3 regions of the Bradyrhizobium xenonodulans genome follow, and region 1 is predicted to be linked to each of the others. Evidence: predicted binding sites of a transcription regulator. Region 1 holds the regulator's gene; each other region holds the start of a gene.
What was found. Region 1 encodes PhoB, which activates phosphate uptake and scavenging genes when phosphate is short. Its sites were predicted from a motif close to TGTCATNNANCTGTCAT; they were not measured.
Positions count from the first base shown of each region.

Region 2: a site for PhoB is predicted at 4,446-4,462, ahead of I3J27_RS25510 (UDP-2,3-diacylglucosamine diphosphatase). Genes of this name have one in related genera too.
Region 3: a site for PhoB is predicted at 2,021-2,037, ahead of I3J27_RS31525 (YdcH family protein). Genes of this name have one in related genera too.

Region 1 is NZ_CP089391.1:7,933,856-7,943,910, reverse strand. It holds gene pstS (phosphate ABC transporter substrate-binding protein PstS) at 1-100, shown strand, start outside; gene pstC (phosphate ABC transporter permease subunit PstC) at 262-1,251, shown strand; gene pstA (phosphate ABC transporter permease PstA) at 1,256-2,101, shown strand; gene pstB (phosphate ABC transporter ATP-binding protein PstB) at 2,098-2,919, shown strand; gene phoU (phosphate signaling complex protein PhoU) at 2,931-3,647, shown strand; gene phoB (phosphate regulon transcriptional regulator PhoB) at 3,670-4,377, shown strand; gene I3J27_RS37535 (GcrA family cell cycle regulator) at 4,480-4,992, opposite strand; gene I3J27_RS37530 (aspartate aminotransferase family protein) at 5,447-6,655, shown strand; gene argF (ornithine carbamoyltransferase) at 6,655-7,590, shown strand; gene I3J27_RS37520 (Hsp33 family molecular chaperone) at 7,870-8,877, shown strand; gene apaG (Co2+/Mg2+ efflux facilitator ApaG/CorD) at 9,100-9,492, opposite strand; gene I3J27_RS37510 (OpgC domain-containing protein) at 9,672-10,055, shown strand, end outside.
Region 2 is NZ_CP089391.1:5,333,630-5,343,684, reverse strand. It holds gene I3J27_RS25535 (hypothetical protein) at 1-69, opposite strand, end outside; gene I3J27_RS25530 (PqqD family protein) at 59-493, opposite strand; gene I3J27_RS25525 (Lrp/AsnC ligand binding domain-containing protein) at 586-831, opposite strand; gene I3J27_RS25520 (PAS domain S-box protein) at 922-2,901, opposite strand; gene thiD (bifunctional hydroxymethylpyrimidine kinase/phosphomethylpyrimidine kinase) at 3,219-4,019, shown strand; gene I3J27_RS25510 (UDP-2,3-diacylglucosamine diphosphatase) at 4,487-5,299, shown strand; partial or broken gene I3J27_RS25505 (glycosyltransferase family 4 protein) at 5,313-6,356, shown strand; gene I3J27_RS25500 (threonine/serine dehydratase family protein) at 6,420-7,403, shown strand; gene I3J27_RS25495 (caspase family protein) at 7,649-9,427, opposite strand; gene I3J27_RS25490 (antibiotic biosynthesis monooxygenase family protein) at 9,641-9,958, opposite strand.
Region 3 is NZ_CP089391.1:6,617,571-6,627,625, reverse strand. It holds gene purE (5-(carboxyamino)imidazole ribonucleotide mutase) at 1-78, opposite strand, end outside; gene I3J27_RS31550 (hypothetical protein) at 171-374, opposite strand; gene I3J27_RS31545 (GGDEF domain-containing protein) at 307-933, shown strand; gene I3J27_RS31540 (hypothetical protein) at 936-1,187, opposite strand; gene I3J27_RS31535 (hypothetical protein) at 1,241-1,459, opposite strand; gene I3J27_RS31530 (YdcH family protein) at 1,588-1,794, opposite strand; gene I3J27_RS31525 (YdcH family protein) at 2,124-2,303, shown strand; gene I3J27_RS31520 (NAD(P)/FAD-dependent oxidoreductase) at 2,401-3,516, opposite strand; gene I3J27_RS31515 (sensor domain-containing protein) at 3,719-6,406, shown strand; gene I3J27_RS31510 (glycerol-3-phosphate dehydrogenase) at 6,440-7,918, shown strand; gene I3J27_RS31505 (ABC transporter ATP-binding protein) at 7,971-9,143, shown strand; gene I3J27_RS31500 (ABC transporter permease) at 9,140-10,054, shown strand.

The DNA.
Region 1 (10,055 bases):
GAACGGCGGCAAGGCGGCTGAAGAACTCGACTACATCCCGATGCCCGCGGGCGTCGTGACCCTGATCGAGAAGACCTGGGCTGCCGAGATCAAGAGCTAAGGCGCTCGTGCCCCGGACCTCGCGCCGGGATCTCCTCTCAAGACCTCCGCTCCGGATGCGCATCGCGCCGCATCCGGAGCGCAAGACCGACAACAAGACCTATAAAATAAGACCTGCAACAAGCGTATATAAAACGGGTACAGGGGATCGGCGTGGCTGAGATGGCTGTCGAGAGCAATGTAATTGATGCCGCCGGACCTTATGATCGCGCCAAGGCGTTGAGCGCGTTCAAGCTCGGTGACATCACGTTTTACTGGATCACGCGGCTCAGCGCGATCTCGGTGCTGCTGATCCTCGGCGGCATCATCATTTCGCTGATCGTCGGGGCCTTCCCGGCGATGAAGGAATACGGCCTCTCCTTCCTGTGGACGCAGCGCTGGGCGCCGTCGGCAGATCCCCCCGTGCTCGGCGCGCTCGGGCCGATGTACGGCACGCTCGTCACCTCCTTCATCGCGATGCTGATCGCCATTCCGGTCGGTCTCGGCATTGCGATCTTCCTCACCGAACTCTGCCCGCAATGGCTGCGCCGTCCGATCGGCATGGCGATCGAGCTGCTCGCCGGCATTCCCTCGATCATCTACGGCATGTGGGGCTTCTTCGTGCTTGGCCCGTTCCTGGCCAACACGTTCCAGCCCTTCATGATCAGGGTGTTCGACGGCGTCCCCGTGCTGGGCGCGATCTTCGCAGGTCCCCCGTCCTATCTCAGCCTGTTCAACGCCGCGCTGATCCTCGCGATCATGGTGCTGCCCTTCATCACCTCGATCTCGGTCGACGTGTTCAAGACGGTGCCGCCCGTCCTGAAGGAAGCCGCCTACGGCGTCGGCTGCACCACCTGGGAAGTCGTCCGCAGCGTGGTGATCCCCTACACCCGCGTCGGCATCATCGGCGGCGTCATGCTGGCGCTGGGGCGCGCGCTCGGCGAGACCATGGCGGTGACCTTCATCATCGGCAACTCGTTCCGGATCTCTTCATCGATCTTCGCCCCGGGCACCACGATCTCGGCGGCGATCGCGTCCGAGTTCGCCGAGAGCGACGGTCTGCACCAGTCCGGCCTGATCCTGCTCGGCCTGCTGCTGTTCGTGCTGACGTTCTTCGTGCTGGCGGGCGCGCGGCTGATGCTGATGCGGCTGGAAAAGAAGGCGGGGAACTAAAGCCATGAACCCGATCTATTCAAGCCGCCGCCGCAAGGACATCGTGGTCCGCGGGCTCTGCATCGCAGCCGCCGCCTTCGGCGTCACCTGGCTCGCGCTGATCCTGGTCACGCTGCTCTACAACGGCCTGTCCGGCCTGAACCTCGAGCTCTTCGCCGCGGACACGCCGCCTCCGGGCTCGACCGAAGGCGGTCTGCGCAACGCGATCGTCGGTTCGATCATCATGACCGTGATCGGCGTCGGCATCGGCGCGCCGCTCGGCCTGTTCGCCGGCACCTATCTCGCCGAGTACGGCCGCAACGACAAACTGACCTCGGTGATCCGCTTCATCAACGACATCCTGCTGTCGGCGCCCTCGATCATCATCGGCCTGTTCATCTACGGCGCGGTGGTGGTGCCGATGCGCGGCTTCTCGGCGATCGCCGGCAGCCTGGCGCTCGCCGTCATCGTGATCCCGGTGGTGCTGCGCACGACCGAGGACATGCTGCTGCTGGTGCCGAACGCGCTCCGTGAGGCGGCGTCCGCGCTCGGCCTGCCGCGCTCGCTGGTGATCAAGCGCATCGCCTATCGTGCTGCCCGATCGGGTCTCATCACCGGCGTGCTGCTCGCCACCGCCCGCGTCGCCGGCGAGACCGCGCCGCTGCTCTTCACCGCGCTGTCGAACCAGTTCTTCAGCCTCGGCCTGAACAAGACGATGGCGAACCTGCCGGTCACCATCAACAACTTCGTCCAGAGCCCCTACGCCTATTGGAAGCAGCTCGCCTGGAGCGGCGCGCTGCTGATCACGATCACCGTGCTTGCCCTGAACATTGGCGCGCGCATCCTTGGCGCCGAAAGGACCGCAAAATGACCGATCTTTCCGTATCGATGAGCGCGTCCGGCGGACTGCCGCAGGCGCCGGTGCTGCCGGATGCGCCTGCCAAGGTGACGGTGCGCAACCTCAACTTCTATTATGGCGAGCACCACGCGCTGAAGAACATCAACCTGGCGCTCGGCACCAACCGCGTCACGGCGTTCATCGGCCCGTCGGGCTGCGGCAAGTCGACCCTGCTGCGCATCTTCAACCGGATGTACGACCTCTATCCGGGCCAGCGCGTCACCGGTCAGCTCATGCTCGACCAGACCAATATTCTCGACCCCAGGCTGGACCTCAATCTGCTGCGCGCCCGCGTCGGCATGGTGTTCCAGAAGCCGACGCCGTTCCCGATGACGATCTACGAGAACATCGCCTTCGGCATCCGCCTCTATGAAAAGATCTCCAAGTCCGAGATGGACGGCCGGGTCGAGAAGGCGCTACGCGGCGGCGCGCTGTGGAACGAGGTCAAGGACAAGCTCAACGCCTCCGGCCTGTCGCTCTCCGGCGGCCAGCAGCAGCGCCTCTGCATCGCCCGCACCGTCGCGGTGCGGCCTGAAGTGATCCTGTTCGACGAGCCCTGCTCGGCACTCGACCCGATCTCGACCGCCAAGGTCGAGGAGCTGATCCAGGAGCTGTCCGAGAACTACACGATCGCGATCGTCACCCACAACATGCAGCAGGCGGCCCGCGTCTCCGACAAGACCGCCTTCATGTATCTCGGCGAGCTGATCGAGTTCGACGACACCAGCAAGATCTTCACGTCGCCGACCGACCGGCGCACGCAGGATTACATCACCGGCCGGTTCGGCTGAGGAGACGGGACATGGGTTCTGAACATACCGCAAAAGCCTTCGACACCGACCTCCAGGAACTCACTCGCCTGGTCGCGGAGATGGGCGGCATCGCCGAGCGCATGATCGTCGATTCCGTCGACGCGCTGATCCGCCGCGACGTCGCGCTCGGCCAGCGTGTCGTCGCCATCGACGCCGAGCTCGACGCGCTCCAGAAGAAGATCGAGGAGCGCGCCGTGCTGACCATCGCGCGCCGCCAGCCGATGGCGGTGGACTTGCGCGAAATCGTCGGCGCCATGCGCGTCGCGACCGATCTCGAGCGCATCGGCGACCTCGCCAAGAACATGGGCAAGCGCGTCGCGGCGCTGGAGACCGATTTCCATCCGCTCAAGCTGTTCCGCGGCCTCGAGCACATGACCGACCTCGTGCAGCAGCAGGTCAAGTCGGTGCTGGACGCCTATGCCGCGCACGATCTGCCGGCGGCGATGGCGGTGTGGAAGGGCGACGAGGAAGTCGACGCCATCTGCACCTCGCTGTTCCGCGAGCTCCTCACCTACATGATGGAGGATCCGCGCAACATCTCGTTCTGCATCCATCTGATGTTCTGCGCCAAGAACATCGAGCGTATCGGCGACCACGCCACCAACATCGCCGAGACCGTGTTCTACATGATCGAGGGCCAGGCGATCACCGACAAGCGGCCGAAGGGCGACATGACGACGTTCGCCACGACGGTCCCGAATACTTGAAGACTTAAGGAGCGACGACACCATGGGCGCACGCATTATGGTGGTTGAGGACGAGGAAGCTCTCACCGAGCTTCTCCGCTACAACCTCGAAGGCGACGGCTATGACGTCGAGACGGTGATGCGCGGCGACGACGCCGACACCCGCCTCAAGGAGCACATTCCCGATCTGATCGTGCTCGACTGGATGCTGCCGGGGCTCTCCGGCATCGAGCTGTGCCGGCGGCTTCGCACCCGTCCCGAGACCAAGCAGCTCCCGATCATCATGCTCACCGCGCGCGGCGAGGAGAGCGAGCGGGTGCGGGGACTTGCGACCGGCGCCGACGACTACATCGTCAAGCCGTTCTCGGTGCCTGAGCTGCTGGCGCGCGTGAAGGGCCTGCTGCGGCGCGCAAGCCCCGAGCGGCTCGCCACCGTTCTGGCCTACGGCGACATCGAGCTCGACCGCGACAAGCGCCGCGTGGCGCGCTCGGGCCGGCCGATCGATCTCGGCCCGACCGAATACCGCCTGCTGGAGTTCTTCCTGGAGCATCCGGGCCGCGTGTTCTCGCGCGAGCAACTGCTCGACAGCGTCTGGGGCCGCGACATCTACATCGACGAGCGCACCGTCGACGTACATATCGGCCGCCTGCGCAAGCTGCTCAATCTCGGCCGCGAGCAGGACCCGATCCGCACCGTCCGCGGCGCCGGTTACGCGCTGGACGACCGGTTTGCCAAGGCGGAGCAGACGTAAGGCCGGCTGCAAGCAGGCAAATAAAAAGCGCGCCGGGTGGCGCGCTTTTCTTTTTCTCGCTCGTCCTGGTTTGTGCCGGAACGATGTCGTCTGGTGCAGTGATCAGCGCGGACCCGGCTTCGGTGCCGCGCGGCGGCGATCGGCGGCCGGCTGATACGCAACCCGCGAGTGCTGGGCGCAATAGGGCAGGCCCGACAGCGCCTTGCCGCCGCAGAAGAAGAAATCCGGGCTCGAGGGATCGCCGACCGGCCAGTGGCAGGTCGCCTCGTTCAATTCCAGCAGCGACAGCCGCTGGCTCATCGGCACCACGTTGTCGTAGGTAACAGGTTCGGCCTCGACCTCGACCTCGAAGGCCTGCGCCAGCGCGGTGTTGCCGCGCGCGATCGGGCGGCTCACCCGCATCATGTGCTGCGCGGGACGCGCCTTGCGCGGCCGGGGCGCAGCAGACGAGGGGCTCTTGGCGCGGCCGGACAGACCGAGCCTGTGCACCTTGCCGATCACGGCGTTGCGGGTGACATTACCGAGCTCTGCCGCGATCTGGCTGGCCGACAATCCGGCCTCCCAGAGCTTCTTCAGTTGCTCGACGCGATCATCCGACCAGGTCAAAACCGTCATTGCACCCTTTCCTTCGCCGCGCGCCAGCCACCCTGGGGCTGCACTGCGAATGCCTAAGCCTCGAAAAACCCGTGCCGCCAGAATCCCTTAAGGCTCGCCGGGCACCGAGAGCCGCCCGAACGTTTACGCCGGTACATGAGGACTTAGAGATCAGAACTTCCGCACGAGATGTCGTATCTGACAAGCCAAACGCTACAATATGGCGTGACTCACGCGCAAGAGTCCGCCGACTCGCTTCCACATGTTCCGTGGCCAAAATCCCGCAAAATCGTCACCGCAAGACTACGGATTCAGCGTTTCGCGAGGCTTTCCGGCCGGCATTGACACCCGTCTTGCCAAGCATAAGATGCTCCCGCGTGCCGCCCTTAAAAGGCGGCACGTTTCGTTTTCCGGGCCGGTTGATGGTGCGTTGCGCAATGCACGCTCACGCCGTCCGCAACATCAAGTGACCGTCATGTCTAACAGCGCAGCACCGCATTTGCTCCCCGTTTTCGCCAGGTCCGACCTCGGTTTCGAGCGCGGCGAAGGCTGCTGGCTGATCGCGACCAATGGCGATCGCTATCTCGATTTCACCTCCGGCGTCGCAGTGAACGCGCTCGGCCATGCCCATCCCGCGCTGGTCAAGGCGTTGCAGGAGCAGGCCACCAAGCTCTGGCACATGTCGAACCTGTTCCAGAGCCCGGACGGCGAGAAGCTTGCTGCGCGTCTGTGCAACGAGAGCTTTGCGGACTTCGTGTTCTTCTGCAATTCCGGGGCGGAGGCGCTGGAGGGTGTGATCAAGCTGGTCCGCCATCATCACTTCTCCAAGGGGCATCCGGAACGCTATCGCATCATCACCTTCGAAGGCGCCTTCCACGGCCGCACGCTGGCAACGCTCGCCGCGACGGGATCTGCAAAATATCTCGAAGGCTTCGGTCCGCCGATGGACGGCTTCGACCAGATCCCGCACGGCGACATCGAGGCCGTGAAGAAGGCGATCGGTCCGCAGACCGCCGGCATCCTGATCGAGCCGATCCAGGGCGAGGGCGGTGTGCGCTCGGCAACGCCCGCCTTCCTCAAGGCGCTGCGCCAGCTCTGTGACGAGAAGGGCCTGCTGCTCGCGTTCGACGAGGTGCAGACCGGCATGGGCCGCACCGGCGACCTCTTTGCGCATCGCCGTCTCGGCGTCGAGCCCGACGTGATGTCGCTGGCGAAGGCGCTCGGCGGCGGCTTCCCGATCGGCGCGGTGCTGGCGACCGCGGATGCGGCGTCCGGCATGGGGCCGGGCTCGCACGGCTCGACCTTCGGCGGCAACCCGCTGGCGATCTCCGCTGCGAACGCCTTGCTCGACGTCATGCTCAAGCCCGGCTTCTTCGACCACGTGCAGAAGATGTCGCTGCTGCTCAAGCAGAAGCTCGCCTCCGTGATCGACCGTCATCCTGACATCGTCAATGAAGTGCGCGGTGAAGGTCTCCTGATCGGCATCAAGGCCGTGGTGCCATCAGGCGATCTTGTCGCCGCGCTGCGCAACGAAAAACTGCTCACGGTCGGCGCCGGCGACAACGTCGTGCGTTTCCTGCCGCCCTTGATCGTCACCGAAGCCGAGATCGAGGACAGCGTCGGGCGGCTGGAGCGCGCCTGCGCCGCGCTATCGTCGAGCCAGACCAAGCGGGCGGCAAGCTGATGAGCAAGTCGCCCAATAAAGCACCGAAGCACTTCCTCGATATCAACGAGCTGCCGTTGTCGGAGCTCAAGAGCATGCTCGCTGCGTCTTCCGCGATGAAGGCGAAGCAGAAGGCGCATCAGCCGGTCAGGCCGCTCGAAGGCAAAACGCTCGCGATGATCTTCGAGCGTCCCTCGACCCGCACCCGCGTGTCGTTCGACGTCGCCATGCGCCAGCTCGGCGGCGAGCCCATCATGCTCACCGGCGCCGAGATGCAGCTTGGCCGCGGCGAGACCATCGCCGACACCGCGCGCGTGCTGTCGCGCTATGTCGATGCCATCATGATCCGCATCCTCAATCACGAGGCGCTGCTGGAGCTCGCGGAGCATGCGACCGTGCCCGTCATCAACGGCCTGACGCGGCGCTCGCACCCGTGCCAGGTGATGGCCGACCTCATGACCTATGAAGAGCATCGCGGCCCGATCGAGGGCCGGACGGTGGCCTGGACCGGCGACGACAACAACGTGCTGGCCTCCTGGGCGCACGCGGCCGAGCGCTTCAAGTTCAAGCTCAATGTCGCGACGCCGCCGGAGCTTGCCCCGAAAAAGGCGATGCGCGACTTCATCAAGGCCACGGGTGCGCCGATCGTGCTCGGCACCGATCCCGAAGCCGCCGTGAAGGGCGCCGATTGCGTCGTCACCGACACCTGGGTGTCGATGGGCGACAAGGAAGGCGAGCATCGCCACAACGTGCTCAAGCCCTATCAGGTCAATTCGAAGCTGATGTCGCTGGCCAAGCCCGACGCGCTGTTCATGCACTGCCTGCCCGCCCATCGCGGCGAGGAGGTCACGGACGAGGTGATCGACGGCCCGCAATCGGTCGTGTTCGACGAGGCCGAAAACCGCCTGCACGCGCAGAAGGGCATTCTGGCCTGGTGCTTTGACGCGGTGAAGTGATCTCGGTGATGGGGCCGCGTTGATGACCCCATTCTCCGCTGTCATCCCGGACAAGCGCCGCGCAGCGGCGCGCTGATCCGGGATCCATAGCCACAGGATTGAGTTTGGCGAGGACTCGCAGTTGTCACCGCCGGATTCCCGTGATTATGGGTCCCGGGTTCGGGCCTTGCGCGCCCCGGGACGACACTGAGTTTGTCGTGCTTTCGTGCGATCCATTCTGCATCCCGGGTAGAGCCCCGCACCTCTTCCATTTCCATCCTCCGACCCCAGATAAGCGCCATGGTTTTCCAATCCCCTGACATGAAAACCGGATCCGAAGGTCCGGTTCGCGCACCATCAGCGGTTCCGATCGATGACGCCGTGCTGCCCTACGAGGTCGACGCGCTCGACGTGCGCGGTCGCCTGGTGCGGCTAGGTCCGGCGCTCGACGAGATTCTGACCAAGCATGATTATCCCGCGCCGGTCGGCAAGCTGCTCGGCGAGGCCATCGTGCTGACGACGCTGCTCGGCTCGGCGCTGAAATTCGAAGGCCGCTTCATCCTTCAGGCCCAGACCGACGGTCCGGTGTCGTTCCTGGTCGTCGACTATCAGGCGCCAGATCGCCTGCGCGCCTATGCGCGCTTCGACGCCGCGCGCCTCGGTGATGCCAAAGACTCCGGCACGCTGCTTGGCCATGGCCATCTCGCCATGACCATCGATCAGGGGCCCGACATGAGCCGTTACCAGGGGCTGGTCGCGCTCGACGGCGGCGGCCTGGAAGACGCTGCTCACGAATATTTCCTGCGCTCCGAGCAGATCCCGACGCGCGTGCGTCTCGCGGTCGGCGAGGAGTGGCGCTCGAACGACGGCGGCAAGCATCGCTGGCGCGCCGGCGGCATGCTGATGCAGTTCCTGCCGAAGGCGCCCGAGCGCGCGCGCCAGGCCGATCTGCATCCCGGCGATGCGCCCGAGGGCGCCGAGGTGCACGCTGTGGCCGAAGACGATGCCTGGGTCGAGGCGCGTTCGCTGATCGAGACCGTGGAGGACGTCGAGCTGATCGATCCCGAGCTCTCCGGCGAGCGATTGCTCTATCGTCTCTTCCACGAGCGCGGTGTGCGCGTGTTCAATCCGCTGGTCCTCAAGGCGCAATGCTCCTGCTCGCGCGACGCGGTCGCGTCCATGCTGAAGAGCTTTTCGCCGGACGACCGCACCGCCATGGTCAAGGACGACAAGGTCGTCGTGACCTGCGAGTTCTGCAGCTCGGTGTATCAGTTCACGCCGCACGAGGCGGGCGTGGAAGAGGTGTAGGCGTCGAACTCCGTCATTGCGAGCGCAGCGAAGCAATCCGGAGTCTTTCGATAGTAGCAGTCTGGATTGCTTCGCTCTGCTGGCAATGACGATGCGGCGGCGGCTTGCCAAGAGCTCAAGCATCGTAGGGTGGGCAAAGCGGAGCGGGCCCACGATCTTGCGCGAGACAGCTGGAATGGCGGGCACGGCGCTTTGCGCCTTTGCCCACCCTACGGCGCCGCGCTAATTCAGCACCCGCTTGTTGTCCGGGCTGTCCAGCGAGAACGTCGGCACGTCGATCTCGAAGCGCTCGCCGCTGGCGCTGACCATCTGGTAGCGGCCGGTCATGAAGCCGGAGGCGGTCGTGAGCGGCACGCCGGAGGTGTATTCGAAGCGTTCGCCGGGGGCGAGCGTCGGCTGCTCGCCGACGACGCCCTCGCCCTTGACCTCCTGCTGGCGGCCGGTGGCGTCGGTGATGATCCAGTGCCGCGTCTTGAGCTGCACGGTCTCCTCACCGGAATTGGTGATGACGATGGTGTAGGACCAGAAATAGCGGGAGCGGTCGGCCGACGACTGTTCCGGAACAAAGTTCGGCTCGACGGTCACTTCGATCTGGCGGGTCACGGCGCGATACATGCTGTCATCATAGCGAAATCCCGGCCGGAACCAAACGCCCGAGGGCGGTTTTCGTGACATCGTCCCGCCCGAATTGGCGGGGAAGTACGCCCAATGTGATCCGGTCGCTTTGCGAGACAACGACCGGACCTGTACACTCCTTGATGCGTCACATTTGCGGAAGGGTTTTTAGGCCCCCGATGACCATTGCCGACCAAGTGACGGGCTCGACGATCGCGGGAACCGCGGGCGCCAAAGCTGCGGAGGCCAAGCCTGAAGAGGCAAGGCCTGCGGGGGCGAAGCGGCGTGCCGCTGCGCCGGCCATCTCGCTGCCCGCCATCGGCGAGCGCGAGCTCCGGCTCGACCTGTTTCGCGGCCTCGCGCTGTGGCTGATCTTCATCGACCATCTGCCGGCGAGTCTTCTGACCTGGTTCACGATCCGTAATTACGGCTTCAGCGACGCCACCGAGATCTTCATCTTCATCTCCGGCTACACCGCCGCCTTCGTCTACGGCCGCGCGATGCTGGAGAGCGGCGTCGTCATCGCCACCGCGCGCATCCTGCGGCGCGTCTGGCAGATCTAT
Region 2 (10,055 bases), 2.6 Mb from region 1:
GACCGGCTGCGACATTGTCTTGGCGAAGACCGCCGCGATCTCCTGCCGGATGAGGCCGCTAGCTTTCATGAGGCTCGCGCAGCGGCCAGCCTTCCTCGCCGGCATCGTGCACGGGATCCATCAAGAGCAGCTCCCGCAGATTGTCGAAGCGCTGGAATTCCGGGGCGGCGAATGCGCCCGACAGCACCGGCGCCCAGGTCTCGTTGGAGATCTCGACGCGCGCGTCAGTGGCGCCTTCGGCGATGAGGCCTTCCGCGAGCATGCTGTCGACGAAGGCCTGCACCTGTTGTGTGACGGACGGCACATCGCCGCCGGTCGCGGCGGCGAAAGCGCTGGCGATCTCCTCAACCGTTCGGTTGGCCTTCAGGCCGAGCCAGACCTGCGCGGCGCTGCCGTCGAGGTTGTAATAGACGCCATTCTGATAGTTGGCGAGCACCACTTCACTATCAAATTGCTGGCTGATCAGCAGCGGCACCGTGGTAGTGAGAGCCATGACTTGCTCGGTACTCAGTTCAATTCCAACGGCCGGACGCTAGCACAGGCTTCCGGCTGCGCAACCACGGACCTTGCGTCAATTCCGGGCAGTCAGCTCGCGCCGAACGCCTTGAAGGTGATGATGGTGAGGGTGTCCTGGATGCCGGGCAGCACCTGCACCTTCTCGTTGATGAAGTGGCCGATGTCGGTGTCCTTGTCGACGTAGAACTTCACCAGCAAATCGTAGTGGCCGGCCGTTGAGTAGATCTCGGAGGCGATCTCGGCTTCGGCAAGCGCATTGGCGACCGTATAGGACTGGCCGAGCTTGCATTTGATCTGGACGAAAAAGGGAACCATTGCAGTCACTCCGAAGGCATAGCTGGCGGCTAATAGGCCAAAACCGGCCGGATTTAGCAAGCGAACTTGCCGGCCGCCAGATGCCGGCGCTCAGGAGGTCACAGTCGCGGCGGCAAATGCGTCCCTGAGCCGCTGTGCGAGCTCGATCTTGCGATAGGGCTTGGTCAGGACGACCGCCAGCGCGTGCGTACGGCCCTGCTCGACCAGCGTCTCCAGCGCGTAGCCGGAGGTGAACAGGACCGGCAGGCCGGGACGAATCCGCCGGGCCTGATCGGCGAGCTCCCAGCCGCTCATGCCGCCCGGCATGACGATGTCGGTGAACAGCATGTCGATACCGGGGTCGATGCGCAGCCGCTCCAAGGCCTCCTTGCCGTTGACGGCGGCGACCACGCGATAGCCGAGCGCTTCCACCCTGAGGATGACCGAGGAGCGGACGAACGGATCGTCTTCCGCGATCAGGATGGTCTCGTGACCGCGCGGCGCGTCGTCCTCGCTCTCCAGCAGATCGCCTGAGGATTGTCCGCCACCGGCGCGCGGCAGGTAGAGCCGGACCGTCGTCCCCAGGCCCTCTTCGCTATAGATCGAGACATGGCCGTCGGATTGTTTGGCGAAGCCGTAGACCATGCTGAGCCCAAGGCCCGAGCCCTTGCCGACTTCCTTGGTGGTGAAGAACGGCTCGAAGGCGCGCTCGATGACCTCTCGCGTCATGCCTTCGCCGTCATCGGTGACGGAGATCAGGGCGTAACTGCCGGACACGACTTCGGGATGCAGGGTGCGATAGTCCTCGTCGATCGCCGCCAGCTCCGTCCTCAGCGTCAGATGCCCGCCTGACGGCATGGCGTCCTGCGCGTTCAGTGCGAGGTTCAGCACGGCGGATTCGAGCTGGGCGCGGTCGGCAAACGCACGTACCGTGCCCGGGCCGAACGCCGTCTTGATCTCGATGTTCTCGCGCAAGGTGCGCTTGAGTAGCTTGGACATGGATTGGAGCAGCTCGCGGCAGTCGATCGTCTGCGGCTGGAGCAACTGACGGCGGCTGAACGCGAGCAACTGCTGCGTCAGCTCCGCGCCGCGTTCGCCGGACTGGCAAATGTCGTCGGCAAACTGCCGCAAATCGGGCCGGCTCTTGAGCTGCTCGCTCAAATGCTCGGCGTTGCCGATGATGACGGTCAGCAGATTGTTGAAGTCATGGGCAATGCCGCCGGAGAGCTGGCCGACCGTCTCCATTTTCTGCGCTTGCTGGAGCTGCTGCTCGGTCAGCTTTCGCGCGGTCAAGTCGTGAACGATACCGACGTAGATCAGCTCGCCGTCCTGCCACGCCTGGCCCACCGACAGATCCATCGGAAAGCGCGATCCGTCCTTGCGCAGGCCGACGGCTTCGCCGGTCGCCAGACGCTGCGCGCGACTGGTGGATGGAGGATTCTCCTCGTCGGACATCAGCATGGCGATGTCGAGATTCATGACCTCATCGGCGCGATAGCCGAACAACCGTTCGCAGGCGGGATTGAACAGGAGAATGCGCGCCTGCGCGTCGAACAGGATGACACCGTCGACCGCGGTGTCGACGACGGCGGTGAGGCGCGTCATGCTCTCGCGCAACGCGCGCTGGGCGTCTCCGACCTGCCGGAGCAGCTGCTTGGCATCCCGGCTCTTGGTCTCCTCCTCTTCGAGCGCGGCCTGGACCTGCCGGAGCTCGAACGGAGAGGGGATCGCGAGGATCTTGGGCAGCAGGGGCCAGAGCGCACCGGCCGTGAACACCGATGCAATGGCCGTCGCCGCCTTGACCATGCCCTCGATGCCGTAGATCGGAACCCAGAGCGTGTAGATAGACAGCACATGCGTCAGGCCGCAGGCCATGATGAAGATCGCGAAGGCCCAATAGACCCAGCCGAACTTGAGATCGCGCCGCTTGGTGACGAGGATCGCAAGGGCAAACGGGATCGAGAAATACGCAGCCGCGATAAGGGCGTCCGAGACGACATGGAGCCAGATCAGCTCGGGTTCCCACAGCAGGCAGATGCCGTGCGGCGAGAACATCGACGAATCCAGGAGACGTTCGAAATAGGCCCACATGATTCCATCCCGGGAGAATTGCAGCCTGGGCAGCCCGCAACATGGTGTTGCCGAACGGTTCCAGCGCCAACGACTCACGCATCGGCGAAGCACGCCAAGGCGCGAGACTATATCAAGGGTACTGTCGGGTTGATTTGGCAAGCCCGCACGATTGCCGGGCGCCGATGTTGCGTTGCGCGCGGATCGCGGCCAGGCAGATCTGCCGGATGTGGTGCGTCGCGAATCAAGGGCACCATGGCCCGGTGCGCTTGCTGGCGTTGCACGGTCGCGCTAGGAGAGGCCATGGCGGTGTTCCTCTCGAGCAAATGTATCCGGCGATGACGACCCCGGTCGCACTCACCATCGCCGGCTCCGATTCCAGCGGCGGCGCCGGCATCCAGGCCGACCTCAAGACCTTTGCGGCGCTCGGCGTCTATGGCGCCTCCGCCATCACCGCACTGACGGCGCAGAACACGCGCGGCGTCACCGGCATTCACGCGGTGCCCGCCGAATTCGTCACCGCGCAGATCGACGCCGTGTTCTCCGATCTCGGGGTCGGCGCGGTGAAGATCGGCATGGTGGCCCAAGTCGCCAGCATCGATGCGATCGCGGCCGCGCTGTCGCGCTGGAAGCCGGGCCACGTGGTGCTCGATCCCGTGATGGTGGCGACATCGGGCGATCGCCTGCTGGCATCCGAAGCCGTCGACGCCCTGCGCACCAGGCTGATACCGCTGGCCTCGGTGATCACGCCGAACCTGCCGGAGGCTGCGGCACTGCTCGGCGAGCCCGTCGCGGCAAGCGCGGCCGCCATCGAAGGCCAGGGACGCCGTCTGCTCGCGCTCGGCTGCGGTGCGGTCCTGATCAAGGGCGGGCACGGCAAGGGCACCGAGAGTACCGACTATCTCGTCGATGCCGCAAACACCATCGCGCTGGCGGCGCCGCGCGTCGCGACCCAAAACACCCATGGCACCGGATGCTCGCTGTCCTCGGCGGTCGCAGCGGGGCTGGCCAAAGGCGAGGATCTCGAGCAGGCCGTGCGCAGCGCCAAGGCCTGGATCAGCGCCGCAATCGCGGCCGCCGACCGATTCAGTGTCGGTCACGGCCACGGGCCGATCCATCATTTCCACAAATTTTACTGACTGGGGCCGCGAGCCTCCGGTCTGACCCTCCCCCAGGGTCCCTCCAGGGCAGGGCACCGCATATGGCATTTGGCACGATCACAGCGCGCGCCTCGTCCTTCGAGACGACCGCTTCGCGGTCTCCTCAGGATGAGGCTAAGCGGCATCGGCGCCTGTCGAAACCATGGCCGCTCGCTCGGTCCTCATCCTGAGGGCCCGCCAACGGCGGGCGTCTCGAAGGATGGCCACAGGGGACTCGCTCCCATATGCGGTGCCCTGCCCTGGAGGGGAGGGTAAGGGGGCATCTGGCCACGGTCATTGCAGGTCCGGGGTCTTGCGGGGCCCCGCTGCGGCGCCGTGTCGCCTGATTGTCGCATGCGACTGATATTCGCGGGGAGGGCGAGGCAAGGCGTGATTCGTATCTGAGGGTGCCTCAAAGGTTCAATCTGTCATCCCCCTGTCACGGGACATTTGTTACAGGCTGGCGCATGGGAAGTTACGATGTGAGTGACGAGAGCCCGGAGCGGCGCTTTCGCACGTTGTTCATCTCCGACGTTCATCTCGGAGCCCGCGGTTCTCAAGCCGATCTTCTGCTCGATTTCCTCCGCTACCACGATGCCGACACGATCTATCTCGTCGGTGACATCGTCGATGGCTGGGCGCTGAAATCGAGCTGGCACTGGCCGCAATCGCATAATGATTTGGTCCAGAAACTTTTGCGCAAGGCGCGCAAAGGCGCCAAGATCATCTACATCCCCGGCAATCACGACGAGTTCCTGCGCAACTATTACGGCACGCATTTCGGCGGCATCGACGTGGTCGAGAACACCGTCCACACCGGCGTGGACGGCAAGCGTTATCTCGTCATCCACGGCGACATCTTCGACCTCGTGGTGCAGAACGCGCGCTGGCTCGCCCATCTCGGCGACAAGGCCTACGATTTCGCGATCCAGATGAATCGCTTCGTCAATTTCTTCCGGCGCATGTTCAAGGTGCCCTATTGGTCGCTGTCGCAATGGGCCAAGCAGAAGGTCAAGAACGCCGTCAACTATATCGGCGCGTTCGAGCAGGCGCTCGCCGCGGAGGCGCGGCGTCACGACGCCGACGGCGTGATCTGCGGCCATATCCACTATGCCGTCATTCGCGACGAGGGCGGTATCCGCTACATGAATTGCGGCGATTGGGTCGAGAGCTGCACGGCGCTGGTCGAGCACGACGACGGCCATTTCGAGATCATCACCTGGGCGGACCACGCGCAGAAGCCGGCGCAGGTCCCGCAGGTTGCAGCCAGAGCTGCATAACAAGGTCCGCTTGATGCGCATCCTGGTCGCGACGGACGCCTGGCACCCGCAAGTCAACGGTGTGGTTCGGACGTTGACCAAGCTCGCCGACGCCGCCAACGGGCTTGGGGTCGAGTTCACGTTCCTGACGCCGCAATCGTTCCGCACCTTCGCGATGCCGAGCTATCGCGACGTGCGGCTCGCCATGCCGCGGCCCGCGCGCATCGCGAAACTGATCGCGGAGGCGCGCCCCGACAGCATCCATATTGCGACGGAGGGGCCGATCGGCCTGATGGTCCGCCGCTACTGCCGCCAGCGCAGGCTGCCGTTCACGACCAGCTTCCACACCCGCTTTCCCGAATATGTCCGCGCCCGCGTGCCGGTGCCGGGCTCGCTGATCTGGCGGGCGCTGCGTCGTTTCCACAGCGCCAGCAGCGCCGTGATGGCGGCGACGCCGGCGCTGGCCCGCGAGCTGACCGAGCGCGGCTTCGACAATGTCGTGCTGTGGCCGCGCGGCGTCGATACCCAGCTGTTCCACCCCCGCGCCATCGATCTCTGCCTGCCGGGGCCGGTGTTTCTGTCGGTCGGCCGCGTCGCGGTGGAGAAGAATCTCGAGGCGTTCCTCGATCTCGACCTGCCCGGCACCAAGGTCGTCGTCGGCGACGGCCCGGCGCGGGCCGCGCTGGAAGAGGCCTATCCCGATGCGATCTTCCTCGGCGAGAAGCAGGGCGAGGCGCTGGCGGAGATCTATGCGGCCGCTGACGTCTTCGTGTTTCCGAGCAAGACCGACACGTTCGGCCTGGTCCTGTTAGAGGCGCTCGCAAGCGGCCTGCCGGTGGCCGCGTTCCCGGTGAAGGGCCCCCGCGACGTGATCGGCAACGCGCCGGTCGGCGCGCTCGACCACGATCTGCGCAGTGCCTGCTTCGCCGCGCTCGATATCTCCCGCCAGGACTGCGTCGAGTTCGCCGCCAACTACACCTGGTAAGCCTCGGCGAGGGCCTTTGTCGCCAGCATTGAGGCGGTCGGCGCGGTGCTGCCGGGCCGGAACGGCGCGGAACAGCCGCGCTTCGTCGCCTGAAGGGCTAAAATCCTCGCGCGGAGGTGTCTTGCCCGCGGCTCAATGGCCGCGATAAGGTCTGACATGACCGAACAGCTCCTCCCGATCGGCCCCGCCGACATCGATGCCGCAGCGCGCGTGATCGCGCCCTACGCCATTCGCACCCCGCTGTTGTCCTTTCCCGTGCTCAACGAGCGCGTCGGTGCCAAAGTGTTCCTGAAGCCGGAGATGCTCCAGCGCACCGGCTCGTTCAAGTTCCGCGGCGCCTTCAACAAGGTGTTCTCGATCCCGCAGGACAAGCGCGCCGGCGGCGTGGTCGCATTCTCTTCCGGCAACCACGCCCAGGGCGTGGCGGCGGCGGCCAAGATCCTGGACATGCAGGCGACCATCGTGATGCCCGCGGATGCGCCGCTGTCCAAGCGCGAGCGCACCAAATCCTACGGCGCCGAGGTCGTGCTGTACGACCGCGATCGCGACGACCGCGAGGCGATCTCGCGCGGCATCGCCGAGAAGCGCGGTGCGACGCTGGTCAGGCCCTATGACGATCCCTTCGTGATCGCAGGGCAGGGCACCGCCGGCCGCGAAATCGCGGAGGACATGGCGAGCCTCGGCCTCGCCCCCGACATCGTGGTGGCGCCGGCCTCCGGCGGCGGCCTGATCGCGGGCGTCGCGACCGCCGTGAAGGCGCGCTATCCGCTCGCCGAGATCGTGGTGGCCGAGCCCGAAGCGTTCGATGATCACGGCATTTCGCTGACCGCGGGCCATCGCGAGCCGCATCCGCCCGCGGGCCGCACCATCTGCGACGCGCTGATGGCCCTGATCCCAGGCGAGATGACCTTTGCGATTAACAGCAAGCTGCTCGCGCGCGGCGTGACGGCGTCGGACAAGGAAGTCGGCGCCGCCGTTGCCTTTGCCTATCGCGAGCTGAAGCTCGTGGTCGAGCCGGGCGGCGCGGTGGGCCTTGCCGCGCTGCTGGCGGGACGTCTCGATGTCACCGGCAAGAACGTCGTCATCGTGCTGTCCGGCGGCAATGTCGATGCGGATTTGTTTGCCGAGCTGGTGGCCTGATTTTCTGATCTTATGACCTGAAGAAAGGGGCAGAGCGTTACCGCTCTGCCCCTTTTGCGTGTTGTCTATCTTGGGGATCGAACTACCGGCTTGCTCGGTGCGACCTTTCCCGCTTGCGGGAGAGGTCGGCACGCAGTGCCGGGTGAGGGTTTTCTCCTCTTGGGGATTGTCCCATTGTGGAAGCAACCCTCTCCCCAACCCTCCCCCGCAAGCGGGGGAGGGAGCGCACCTTCTTCTTGCCGCGATCAGTGCATGAAGCCGCGGTGATTGTTGCCGCCGCCATTGCCCTGGCTCTGGTTCATCGATTGGCGGAAGTTGTTGTTGCTGTTGACCATGCGGTTCGGCACCGCGTTCAACTGCGGACGATTGTTCTGGACCTGCACCTTGTTCACCGGGTTGTTGTTGACGTTCACACCGTTGTTGATGCGGATCGGATGGTTCTGCGTCTGAACGACCGGCTTGGCGTCGATAGTCGAGCCACCCTTGCCGACATTCACCGGCATGCTCACGATCTTGCCCGGCTTGCCGTTGGCGTTGCCGCCATTCTGGGTGTTATTGGTCGCAGGCAGCGTCACGATCTTGCCGCTGCCGCCATTGGTGTTGGTCGTGTTGGTCGGCGCGGGCAGGGTGACGATCTTGCCCGGGGTCTGCGACGGCGTGCCGTTCGGCTGGTTGTTGCCTGCGGGCAGGTTGGCGATCTGGCCGCCATTGCCGAGCTTGCCGATACCGTTGTTTTCGCCCGGCTTCTGCACGATCGGCAGGTTGCCGTTCATCTGGCCACCACCATGACCCGGCTGCAGCGGCATGTATTTGGGCTGGCCGAGATTGCCGATCTTGAACGTCGGGTTGATGTTCTGCGGGGCCAGGAACTTGGTCGCCTGCATCAGGGGAATCTGCTTCGGCTGCGCCTGGAGCTTCAGCGCCATTTGCGCATAGGGGCTGGTGCCGTAGCTGTCGTAGAAGCTCTTGTAGCCGAGCGGCGAGTTCGCGAGCACCGCCTTGTGCCAGGCCTGCGTGAGCAGCAAGTTGTTGAGCAGCCAGCGGACGTGGTCGCACAGCGGGTCGTGCGGGTACATCTGGATGAACTCCTGATAGTACTCCGGCCGGCCCTCGGACACGACATAATCATAGGCCTGGCGGGTCGAGCGGCTCGGCAGGTTGGAAGCCATCTGCACCACCGGTGTGTTCACCGGCGCGCGGCTCGCGGCAACAGCGGTGTCGCCGAAGAAGGTGAAGTCGGACGTGAGCGACGAGCTCTCCCACGGGATCTGCGCGCCGCTGGTGGTCTGGTTGACTTCGAGGCGCACGCGCTTGAACAGCTGCTCGATCGGCAAGTTGGGCTCGCGCGCGACGTTCAGGAAGGCTTGCGTATAGGGGCTGTGGCCGTTGGTGCCGTCCTGCGCTTCCGCGCCCGGCGCGGTCGAATAGCCGACGATGGAGCCGTTCGGCGCATCGACGATGGCGAGGCCGCGGCCGGCGTCGTTGACCTCAGGGAACGGGTTGTTGCGGCAGGCATCGAGGATGACGATGCGCATGCGGCTCGGGATCGTCTCCAGCGTCGACATCACGTCGACCAGGCGCACCGAGTTGTTGACCAGCTCGGTCGGGCTCGACACCTTGGCGTCGACGGGAACGAGGTAGTTCTCGCCGGCGAGCTGCACGCCGTGACCGGCGTAATACACCATTGCCACCGTGTTCGGTCCGCGCGAAGCGACCTTGGCGGAAAAGTCCTGCACCACGCGCAGCATGTCGTTCTGGGTCAGGTCGGTCGCGGCGACCACTTCGAAGCCGGCCGAGTTCAGGAACTGCGCCATCGATTGCGCGTCATCGTCGGGGTTCGCAAGTTGCGGCGCGTTCCGGTAGTTCGCATTGCCGATCACCAGCGCCACCCGCTGCTCCGGGCCTTGCAACGCGGTGGGGGCCGGCTGGACCGGGGCAACTTGCGCGGAAACGGGCCCGCAGGCGAAGCCGAACAGGCTTCCCACGAGGCTGGCCGTCATCAGGAAAGGCTTTAGGCGGAACATGGCGTGCTCCTCTGGCACTGATCTCGATGCGAGATTGGTTGCGAGGAAGCTTGGCTGCGTTCGAGCCTTTGGTCCGTGATCGCGATCACCATGGGTGGCTGCGTGATCTAAATCACGCTCGGAACCTGCCATGGTGTGCGATCGATAGGGAGGATAGTCCGTCACATGCCCCGGAAAGCTCGCGCGCCCGGAGAATGGGGACGCGGAACGGCGTCAGGCGTGCTCGAACGGGCCGACCTCGCGGATCACCTTGCAGATCTGCAAGAAGCCGCTGGCGTAGAACTCGGCGTGTCCCCGCTTCATCGTCTCGATATGATCGGGATGGGTGCGCCAGGCTTCGAGCGCGTCCTCCGACGCAAAACGGAAGACGGTGAGCTCCTCGCCGTCCTCGGCCTTGAACGACTTGACGGACAGAAAGCCGGGCAGGCGGCTGACGATCTCGTACATGCGCCCGCCCAGCCGGTCGTGTTCTTCGAGGGAGACGCCGTCGCGCAGCTTCAAATCGCCAATGACAATCACTTCGTCGATCATGCGTCCTCGCCTTGTTTGATAGAATCCTGTCGCTCGATTGCTTGTTCGGTTTGGTGGAGGGTTTTGTTACATCGCGGCAGGAAAGTTTCTTGATGCA
Region 3 (10,055 bases), 1.3 Mb from region 1:
GGCAAGCGTATCGGCGGCGTGCCGCATCGTCTCCCAGTCCGACTGGCTTCCCATGATGATGGCGATCGGCGCGGTCATGACGTCAATTGTGCTCGGAAAACAGAAAGATAGGCCAGATTAACGGTTCCGGCCGGTGGCTCGCAAGGCGATGGCAAGGAGAAGGGAATGCACTATCCTGTCTTGGTGAATCCCCGCAAGCCTTCATTGAGCAGGATGCCCATGAAGAAACCAAAAAAGGCGAGCGCTGCGAAGGCCAAAAAGGGCCGGAAGGCCAGCGCCAGCCGATCCAAAGCCGCCCTCAAGCGGTTGGCCAAGCGCCCGGCCGGGCCTCGGCCGCGCGGAGCGTCGACCGCCGGCGACAGCAGGGTGACCATCCGCGGCTTGCGGAGCAGGCTCAAGGCGGCGGAGCGGCGGATTGCGGAACTGGAAGCTGCGGCCGACACCGATTTCCTGCTCGAGATTCCGAACCGGCGCGGCTTCGAGCGCGAGCTCGCGCGCGCCATCGCCTACATGAAGCGCTACCGCGCCAGCGGCGCGCTGATCGTACTCGACGTCGATCGCCTGAAACCGATCAACGATTCCTTCGGCCATGCCGCCGGCGACGAGGTGCTCAAGGCGATTGCCGGCGCGCTGACGCGGCAGATCCGTGCCTCCGACGTGGTCGGCCGGCTCGGTGGCGACGAGTTCGCGCTGCTGCTCTGGAATCTCAGCGAGACCGATGCCAAGGCGAAAGCTGCGATCTTCGAACAGGCGATCGACGATCTGTCGTTCACCTTTCGCGGTCAGCGCGTGACCGCAGGTGCTTCCGCCGGCGTCGCGCTGCTCGGGGCGCAGTCCGATGCACGCCGCGCGCTGGAGGAGGCTGACGCCGCCATGTACGTGCGCAAGGCGCACCGGCGGCACGAGCCGCGGATCAGGCTTGTCAGCAGCTGATCTTACAGAGTGGCGAGGTCTTCCGGCACGTTGCCGAACTTGCGCAGCAGCGTCGCGTCGCCGAATTCGCCGGTCATGGGATCGCCGCTGCGGCTGAATGCGACCGCGCCGATATGGCCCACGCCGCGCGACAAGGCCTCGGCGCGCCGCAACGCGGCCGTCGAGCTCTGGCATTCTTCCGCGGCGCCCGCGACGGGCGATCCGTCAGCATCGATCAGGAAGGGCATTGCAACGTAATAGGTCACATCCGACATGGCGTTGCTCCAGTGCTCAAAAAACAAAGCGCGATCTCATCGCGCTTTGGAATTCAGGCGGCGCTGCTCTTGCTCCGCATCTTGCTGCGCGAGGTCTCCGGAATGCAGCCGGCTGAAATCGCCGCCTGCAATTCTTCCAGTTCGGCTTCCAGATATTCGTTGGCCATGATCAGCGCCTTGATGGTGCTGCGCAGATTGCCGTCGCACATCGCGATCGCCTGATCGCAGGCCTGTTCATAATGGCTGTTGTCGAGAAGGGCGGTTGCCGGCATCTGCATTGTCCTTGGGCTGCATGGGCATTTCTGGGGGCGATGAGGTGCCCGGATGTTCCTATTTTGTTCTTTTGGAGTCAAGCGGATTCCCACATGCGACGAGCCGCCGCGAACAGCGCCTTTGCCGATCAGGCGATGATGTCGGGCGTGATCTGATCTTCGATGAACGCGATACGGTCGCGCAACAACAGCTTGCGCTTCTTCAACCGCTGCAACCGCAATAGGTCGGGGGCTGGCGACTGATGCAGTGCATCGATCGCGGCATCGAGATCTCGGTGTTCCTGCTGCAACCGGGTGAGCTCGGCTTCGAGCTCACGCTCGTCTTCATTGGTCATGTTTGCGGTGGCCGAAAACCGATAGGCGTGAGGTTAAGGCTGTGGATGCCCTGTGGAAATTATCGTCCTTGCGCGGCCTGATCGCAAGCGATCTCGGGCCGCCGCTCACCGAACTCTCGCGAGATATTTCGACGATTCGCAGCAGCGTTGCGCAAGCACATTGATATCATGGATTTTTCCTGCGTGGTTCCCTTACTCACGCTTCGTTACATATGAATTTTCAAAAATGACGCTGCGACGACGGATACCCATCGACAGAACGAATCGGTGATGTAGACTTCCTCGTCCGGATCGAATCCTAAGGTTCAACCCTACCGAGGAGGTTTCGAATGACAATTCAGGCACATCTGGTTGAATTGGAACGGAAGCACAAACTTCTCGAAAATGAATTGCACGAGGCTCTCGTGCACCTTTCAACAGACGACCTGCAAATTGTTGAGTTGAAGCGACGGAAGTTGCTGGTCAAGGACCAGATCGAGCGTTTGCGACACGGCGACACGCTCCACTAGTAGCCCCCGTAACAGCGTAGAGTTGAACGTACCCTTTCAGGCAGGGGTGAGAGCTATCGCGCTCATCCCTGCTCGAAGGTGTGCGCCCGTGCGATCATCATTGCGCGGGACTTAGACCTGCGAGTTCTGCGACGTGATCGGCGATCGCGAGCGATGACGTCAGCCCCGGCGATTCGATGCCGAACAGGTTGACCAGACCTTCGACGCCGTGATCGCGCGGGCCCTGCATCAGGAAATCCTGCGTGGCCACCGCCGGCGGCACGATCTTCGGGCGAATGCCCGAATAGCTCGGCATCAGCGCACCGTCGGGCAGCGTCGGCCAGTATTTGCGGATCGCCGGATAGAAGCGCTCGGCGCGTGACGGGTCGACCTCGTAATTGATGGTCTCGATCCACTCGACGTCGGGGCCGAAGCGCGCCTGACCTGCCATGTCCAGCGTCAGATGCACCCCTAACCCGCCCGGCTCGGGCACGGGATAGATCAGGCGCGAGAACGGCGCCCTGGCGTTGCAGCTGAAATAGTTTCCCTTGGCGAGATAGGCCGGCGGAATCCGGTCGATCGGCATGCCGTCGATGTGGCGCGCCACCTTCGTTGCCGAGAGCCCCGCGGCGTTGACGAGCAGGTCGCATTGCAGCGTCATCGGCGCGTCGCCGCCGGCCTCGACCTCGATCACACCGCCCGCCGCCTTGGCGCGGATCAGCGGGGTGTGAAACGCAAAGGCCGCGCCCGCGGCCTCGGCCTCGCCGCGCAGCGAGAGCATGTAGGCGTGGCTGTCGATGATCCCGGTCGAGGGCGAGAGCAGCGCGGCGTCGCAGGCGAGCGCCGGCTCCAGCGCGCGCGCAGCCGCGCCCGTGAGCAGCTGCATGTCGAGCACGCCGTTGGCCTCGGCATGCGCCTTGATCGATTGCAGCTTCTCGGTCTCTTTCGCGCTGGTCGCGACGATCAGCTTGCCGCAATTCTTGTGCGGGATGCCGCGCTCGCCGCAATAGTGGTACAGCGCGTGCTTGCCCTCGACGCACATGCGCGCCATCCAGCTCCCGGCGCGGTAATAGATTCCGGCATGGATCACCTCGCTGTTGCGCGAAGAGGTGATGGTGCCGATGGCCTCGGCTTCCTCGAGCACGATCACCTCGCGCCCGGCCTGGGCGAGCTTTCGAGCCACCGCGAGCCCGACCACGCCGGCTCCGATGACGACGCAGTCGACCCTATCCATGGTTGTGCAAAGTGTCCGCTAAAAGTGCCGGTGGCGTCAGGCCCGAGAACGACGGCGCGGGGCCGATTTCCGTTAAGGAAGCATTTATCATGTCAGGGCAATTGCCGTATTTGACGTCACATTTTTCCGTTGCGCGTACAGGCGTTTACCCGATCCAAACCCACGAGGCCAGACAATCCGACGTTGAAATCGCGGGTGGCTGATGGCTGAGAAGAACTGGCACGTGGGCAGCACGCTTCCGATTGCTGTGCAGGCCGTCGTGTGCCTGGGCAGCGCGGTCGCGCCCGCGCGCGCCTTTGCCCTCTCGGACAGCCTTGCCCCGCCGAGCTATCTCGGCCAGCTTGATCCCAACGTGATCTGGGAAGCCCTGATCGCGGGCGTCGTCATCTGCGCGTTCCTCGCTGCGATCGCGCTGTGGATCCATTCCTCGCTGCGCCGCGCCAAGCGTTTGCAGTTGCGGCGCAACGCCTTCGTCTCCTCCGCCATGAACAACCTCAACCAGGGCGTGGTGATGACGGATGCGCAACGCCGCGTCATCTTCTGCAACGACCGCTATCTCGAGATCTACGGCCTGACGCGCTCGGATGTCTGGGCCAACATGAATGGCTATGAGCTCCTCGAGCTGCGACGCAAGCGCGGGGTCCTGGGCGACGTCTCCGACGACGAGTTCTACGAGAAGGCGGCCAGCACCAACGGCCTGATCACCGAGCTGCCGGACGGACGGGCCATCCTGGTGAAATATTTCGTGCTGCCGAACGGCGGCTCGGTCGCCACGCATCTCGACGTCAGCGAGCAGCGCAGGCTGTCGCGACAGCTCGCCTCCACCAAGCAGTTCCTGGAAACGGTGCTGGACAACGTCCCGGCCTGCGTGGCCGCGAAGAACATCGAGGACGGCCGCTACATCTTCGCCAACACGGCCTATGAGCGCTTCTGGGGCTTCTCGCGCGACCACGCCGTCGGCAAGAATGCGCGCGAGCTGTTTGCGCCCGTCTCGGCGGCCAGCATCGAGGCGACCGACCGGGCGGCGCTCAATTCGCCGGACGGCCAGTTCCGCAACGAATTCGAGGTCGACCGCGCCGGTGAGCGGCGCATGGTGGCCTCGATCCGCATCGTGGTCCGCAACGAGAGCAACAAGCCCGAATTCCTGATGCTCGTGTTCGAGGACATCACCGACCGCCGCTCGCTGTCGAAGGAGCTGGAAAGCACCAAGAAATTCCTCGAACTCGTGGTCGACAACATTCCGGTCGCGTTGATCGTGGAGCAGGTCAAGGACGGCCGCTATCTGCTCGCCAATCGCAGCGCGGAGACGATCCTCAACCGCCGGCGCGAGGATGCCACGGGCCTGACCGCGTCCGACATCTTCAATCCCAAGGAAGCCAAGCTGATCATCGCGCGCGACGAGGCCGCGATCAAGAAACGCGGCATGATCACCGAGGAGCATCCGATCTCCACCAAGGACGGCCTGCGGCTGTTCCTGACCCGCCGCGCGACGGTGCTCAGCGATGCCGGCGAGCCGCAATATCTGATCAAGACACACGAGGACGTCACGGACCGCCGGCAGACCGAGTCGCGCATGGCGCACATGGCCTATCACGACGGTCTCACCGACCTGCCGAACCGCGCCGCCTTCCTTCAGGCGCTGACCCAGATGATCGAGGCTTGCGAAGGCACCAGCGAGGAGTTCGCCGTGCTCTGCATCGATCTCGACGGCCTCAAGGAGGTCAACGACGTCTTCGGTCATGCGCTCGGCGACAAGCTCCTGATCGAGGTGGCCAAGCGGCTCCAGGACTCCGCGCGCGGCGGCGTGGTCGCGCGCCTGTCCGGCGACGAGTTCGGCCTCATCATCGACGGCAAGCAGCCGCAGGCGGGTCTCGCGCTGGCGCAGCAGATCGGCGAGGCCGTCGCGCACGAATTCCAGATCGACGGCCGGGCGGTCCGCGCCGGCGTCACCACCGGCATGTCGGTTTTCCCGCACAATGGCACCGATGCCGCCTCGCTGCTCGCCAATGCCGGCGCGGCGCTGTTCCGCGCCAAGCAGAAGTCGCGTGGCACGATCAGCCTCTACCAGCCCGAGATGGACCAGCAGATCCGCGACCGCCGCGTGCTGCATCAGGACCTCTCGATGGCGATCAAGAACGGCGAGCTCTCGCTCGCCTTCCAGCCGCAGGGCATGGCGGGTCACAGCGTCGCCGAGAGCGACATCATCGGTTTCGAGGCGTTGGCGCGCTGGCAGCACCCGGTGCGCGGCCAGGTCTCGCCGGCCGAGTTCATCCCGATCGCGGAAGAGAGCGGCCTGATCGTCGAGATGGGCGAGTGGATCCTGCGCGAGGCCTGCCGCGAGGCGGCGTCCTGGCCGAAACCGCTCCAGGTCGCTGTCAATCTGTCGCCGGCGCAATTCATGCACGGCGACGTCGTCGGGTTGGTTCATGCCATCCTGATCGAGACCGGCCTTGCGCCCGGCCGGCTCGAGCTCGAGATCACCGAGGGCGTGCTGATCGAGGACTTTGATCGCGGCCTGGCGCTGCTGCGTCGGCTGAAGGCGCTCGGCGTGCGCATCTCGATGGACGATTTCGGTAGCGGCTATTCCTCGCTGAGCTATCTCCAGGCGTTCCCGTTCGACAAGATCAAGATCGATCGCGCCTTCATCATCAATCTCGGCCGCAATCCGCAATCGGCGGCGATCGTGCGCGCCGTGATCGATCTCGGCCACGGCCTCGAAATGTCGATCATCGCCGAGGGCGTCGAGACCCTCGATCAGCTCGCCTTCCTTGCCAAGGAGGGCTGCGACGGCGTGCAGGGCTACCTGCTCGGCAAGCCGCTGCCGATCGGGAAATATGCCGGCCTCATCGGCCGCGCCGAGACCATGGAGCTTGCGCTCAAGACCGGCTAGTGAGGGGGCTCACCTCGCTCTCTCGACGGTTTCATGGCGGATTACGATCTTGCGATCATCGGCGGCGGCCTGAACGGTGTCAGCCTCGCCCGCGATGCGGCCGGCCGCGGCCTGCGTGTCATCCTGTTCGAGCAGAGCGATCTCGGCGGCGCCGCCTCCTCGGCGACGCCGCGACTGATCCATGGTGATCTGTCAGTGCTGGAGCGCCGTGGGTTCCGGCGGGTGCGCCGGGCGCTGGCCGAGCGCCGGACCTGGCTTGCTATCGCGCCGCATCTGGTCCGGCCGATGCGTTTCGTGATCCCGGCCCATTCCGAGGAGCGCCCGCCCTGGCTGCTGCGCGCCGGCCTGTTTCTCTACGACAGCCTCACCGGCCGGAGCGGCCTGCCTGGAGCGGCGACCCTCGACATCACACATCATCCGGTCGGCAACGCGCTGAAGCGGCCATTCGGCACGGCCTTCGAATATGCGGACTGCGTCGTCGACGATTCCCGCCTGGTGGTGCTCACGGCGCTGGATGCTGCAGAACGTGGCGCTGCGATCCGGACCGGGGCTCGCTGTGTCCGTGCCGATCGAACCGACACCTGGCGCCTCGCGGTGGTCGATCGCGGCATTCGCCGCACGATCACGGCCCGGTCGCTCGCCAATGCCACCGGCGGCTGGACCTCGACCGTCGCGGAGACCGTGCTGCGGCAGCCGCAGCCCGCACTGGTGGCGATGCAGATGAGCCAGATCATCGTGCCCAGGCTGTTCGACTCCGATAACGTCTATGTCTTTCAGAACAGCGATGGACGGCTGATCTTCGCAAGTCCGTTTGCGCACGAATTCACGCTGATCGGCACGGTCACGCATGATTTCACCGGCGATCCCGCCATCGTGGCGATGTCGGGGGCCGACGTCAGCTATCTCTGCGAAGCGGCCAGCCGCTATTTCCGCGAGCGCGTGGCGCCGACCGACGTGGTGCGCGCGGTCTCCGGCGTCAATTTGACGCCAGCGTCCGCGCGGCGGCGTGACGGGACCACGCTGTTCCACGCGCGCCGGCGCAAGGCGCCGCTGATCACGATGTTCGGCGGCGACGTCACCACCTCGCGCCTGCGCGCGGAGCGGGCCGTGACGCGGCTGACGCCGTTCTATCCGATGTCGCGGCCCTGGACCGCCGGCGCCGCGCTGCCCGGCGGAGATTTTGCCTGGGATCGTTTCGATCACGAGGTCGACCTCGCCCGTGACCGCTGGCGCTTTCTCTCGGAGCCGCAGGCCCAGCGCCTGATTGCGGCCTATGGTTCGCGATTGGCGGCCGTGCTGGGAGAAGCGAAGACCCGCGAGGACCTCGGCCCAACCTTCGGCCCCGAGCTGACTGGCGCCGAGGTGCGCTATCTCATGACACACGAATGGGCGCGTTTTCCCGAGGACATTCTGTGGCGCCGCTCCAAGCTCGGCCTGACCATGCCTGCGGCCGACCGCGACCCGCTGGCCGCGTTCATGGCGGGCGTGAACGATTCGCTCCGAACCGGTTGAGCAAAGACCGATCGGCAGCTAGCGTGCGGCGGAATCGGGGTTGGCAGGGACCATGACGAACGAGTTGCCCAGGATAGACGGTCCGGCGGATGCGGCCGGCGGAGATGCGTTTCCTGCAGCGGGGCAGCCGCTGCTGCGCATCGAGAACGTCGCCAAGACGTTCGGGACGTTCCGCGCCGTCGACGGCGTGTCGCTCGACGTCAAGGCCGGCGAGTTCTTTGCGCTGCTCGGCCCCTCCGGTTGCGGCAAGACCACGCTGCTGCGCATGCTTGCCGGGTTCGAGGCACCGGACGAGGGACGCATCCTGCTCGGGGATAAGGATATCGCGCAGGCGCTGCCGCATGAGCGCCCGATCAACATGATGTTCCAGAACTACGCGCTGTTTCCGCATCTCTCCGTGCGCGACAACATCGCCTTCGGCCTGAAGCGTGCCGGCATGGCCCGCGCCGAGATTGCCACCCGCGTGGCTGAGATGGTCGCGCTGGTGAAGCTCGAAGGGCTGGAGAAGCGCAAGCCGGACCAGCTCTCGGGCGGCCAGCGCCAGCGCGTGGCACTGGCGCGCGCATTGGCGCGCCGACCGCAGCTTCTCCTGCTCGACGAGCCGCTCGCAGCGCTCGACAAGAAGTTGCGCGAAAACACGCAAGGCGAGCTGATGGAGCTCCAGCGCCGGCTCGGCATGACCTTCATCATCGTCACCCACGACCAGGAAGAAGCCATGACGATGGCGAGCCGGATCGGCGTGATGAAGGCGGGCAAGCTCGCCCAGGTCGCGCCTCCGCGCGAGCTCTACGAGGCGCCGCGCTCGCGCTGGATCGCGGAGTTCGTCGGCGACGTCAATCTGTTCGACGGCGAGTCCAAATTACGCGACGGTCACCGTCTGGTCGTCGGCACGCGTGATGCGGGTGCGCTGGTGGTGGCCGAGCCGCGCGAGCCGGTCGGCGCCGGCAAATTTGCGGTCGCGATCCGCCCCGAAAAGGTCAAGCTGTCGCGCCGCGGTCCCGTAACCGAGGCCGGTCGTGAAACGGCGATCAACGTCCTGGACGGCGTGATCGAGGACATCTGCTATCTCGGCGGCACCACCACCTACAAGGTGAGGCTCGATACGGGCGGGATCATTGAGGCGTCCGTTGCCAACAGCGCGCGCCTCGACGTCGATGCCTTCAGCCTGAACCAGCATGTCGTCGCCTGGTTCACGCCGGACGACTGCGTGGTGCTGCCGTCATGAGCGCGCGCCGCATCTTCACACGCCCGGCCCACTTGGCCGCGATCGTCCCCTATGTCTGGATGGTGCTGTTCTTCCTGGTGCCGTTCGCCTTCGTGCTGAAGATCAGCCTGTCGCAGACCGCGATCGCGCAGCCGCCCTATGAGCCGGTGTTCGATCTGACCGCGGGATGGGAGGCGCTGAAGACAGCCTTCGCGGCGCTGTCGATCGACAATTTCAAGCTGCTCGGCTCCGACGACATCTACGTGTTCGCCTATGTGCGCAGCCTGACCGTTGCTCTCACCGCGACGTCACTGCTGTTGTTGATCGGCTATCCCGTCGCTTACGGCATGGCGCGGCTGCCGAAGCGTTGGCAGGCGGCGGCGATGGTGCTGGTGATCGTGCCGTTCTGGACCTCGTTCCTGATCCGCATCTATGCCTGGATCAACATCCTCCAGCATGACGGCCTGCTCAACCAGATCCTGCTGGCGCTGCATCTGGTCAGCCAGCCCGTAGTGTGGCTCTCCACCGACACCGCGATGTATATCGGCATCGTCTATTCCTATTTGCCGTTCATGATCCTGCCGCTCTACGCCACGCTGGCGAAAATGGAGCCGGTGCTGGAGGAGGCAGCCAGCGATCTCGGCGCGCCGCCCTGGCAGGTGTTCTGGCTCGTCACCTTTCCGCTGTCGCTGCCCGGTGTCGGCGCCGGCGTGCTGCTGTGCTTCATCCCCATCGTCGGCGAGTTCGTGATCCCGGACCTTCTGGCCGGCTCCAATTCGCTGATGATCGGCCAGACCCTGTGGCTCGAATTCTTCACCAACAAGGACTGGCCGGTCGCCTCCGCCGCAGCCATCGTGCTGCTGGTGGTGCTGCTGGTGCCGCTGCTGCTGTACGAGCGGTTGCAGAAGCGGCAACTGGAACAGGGGCGGTGAC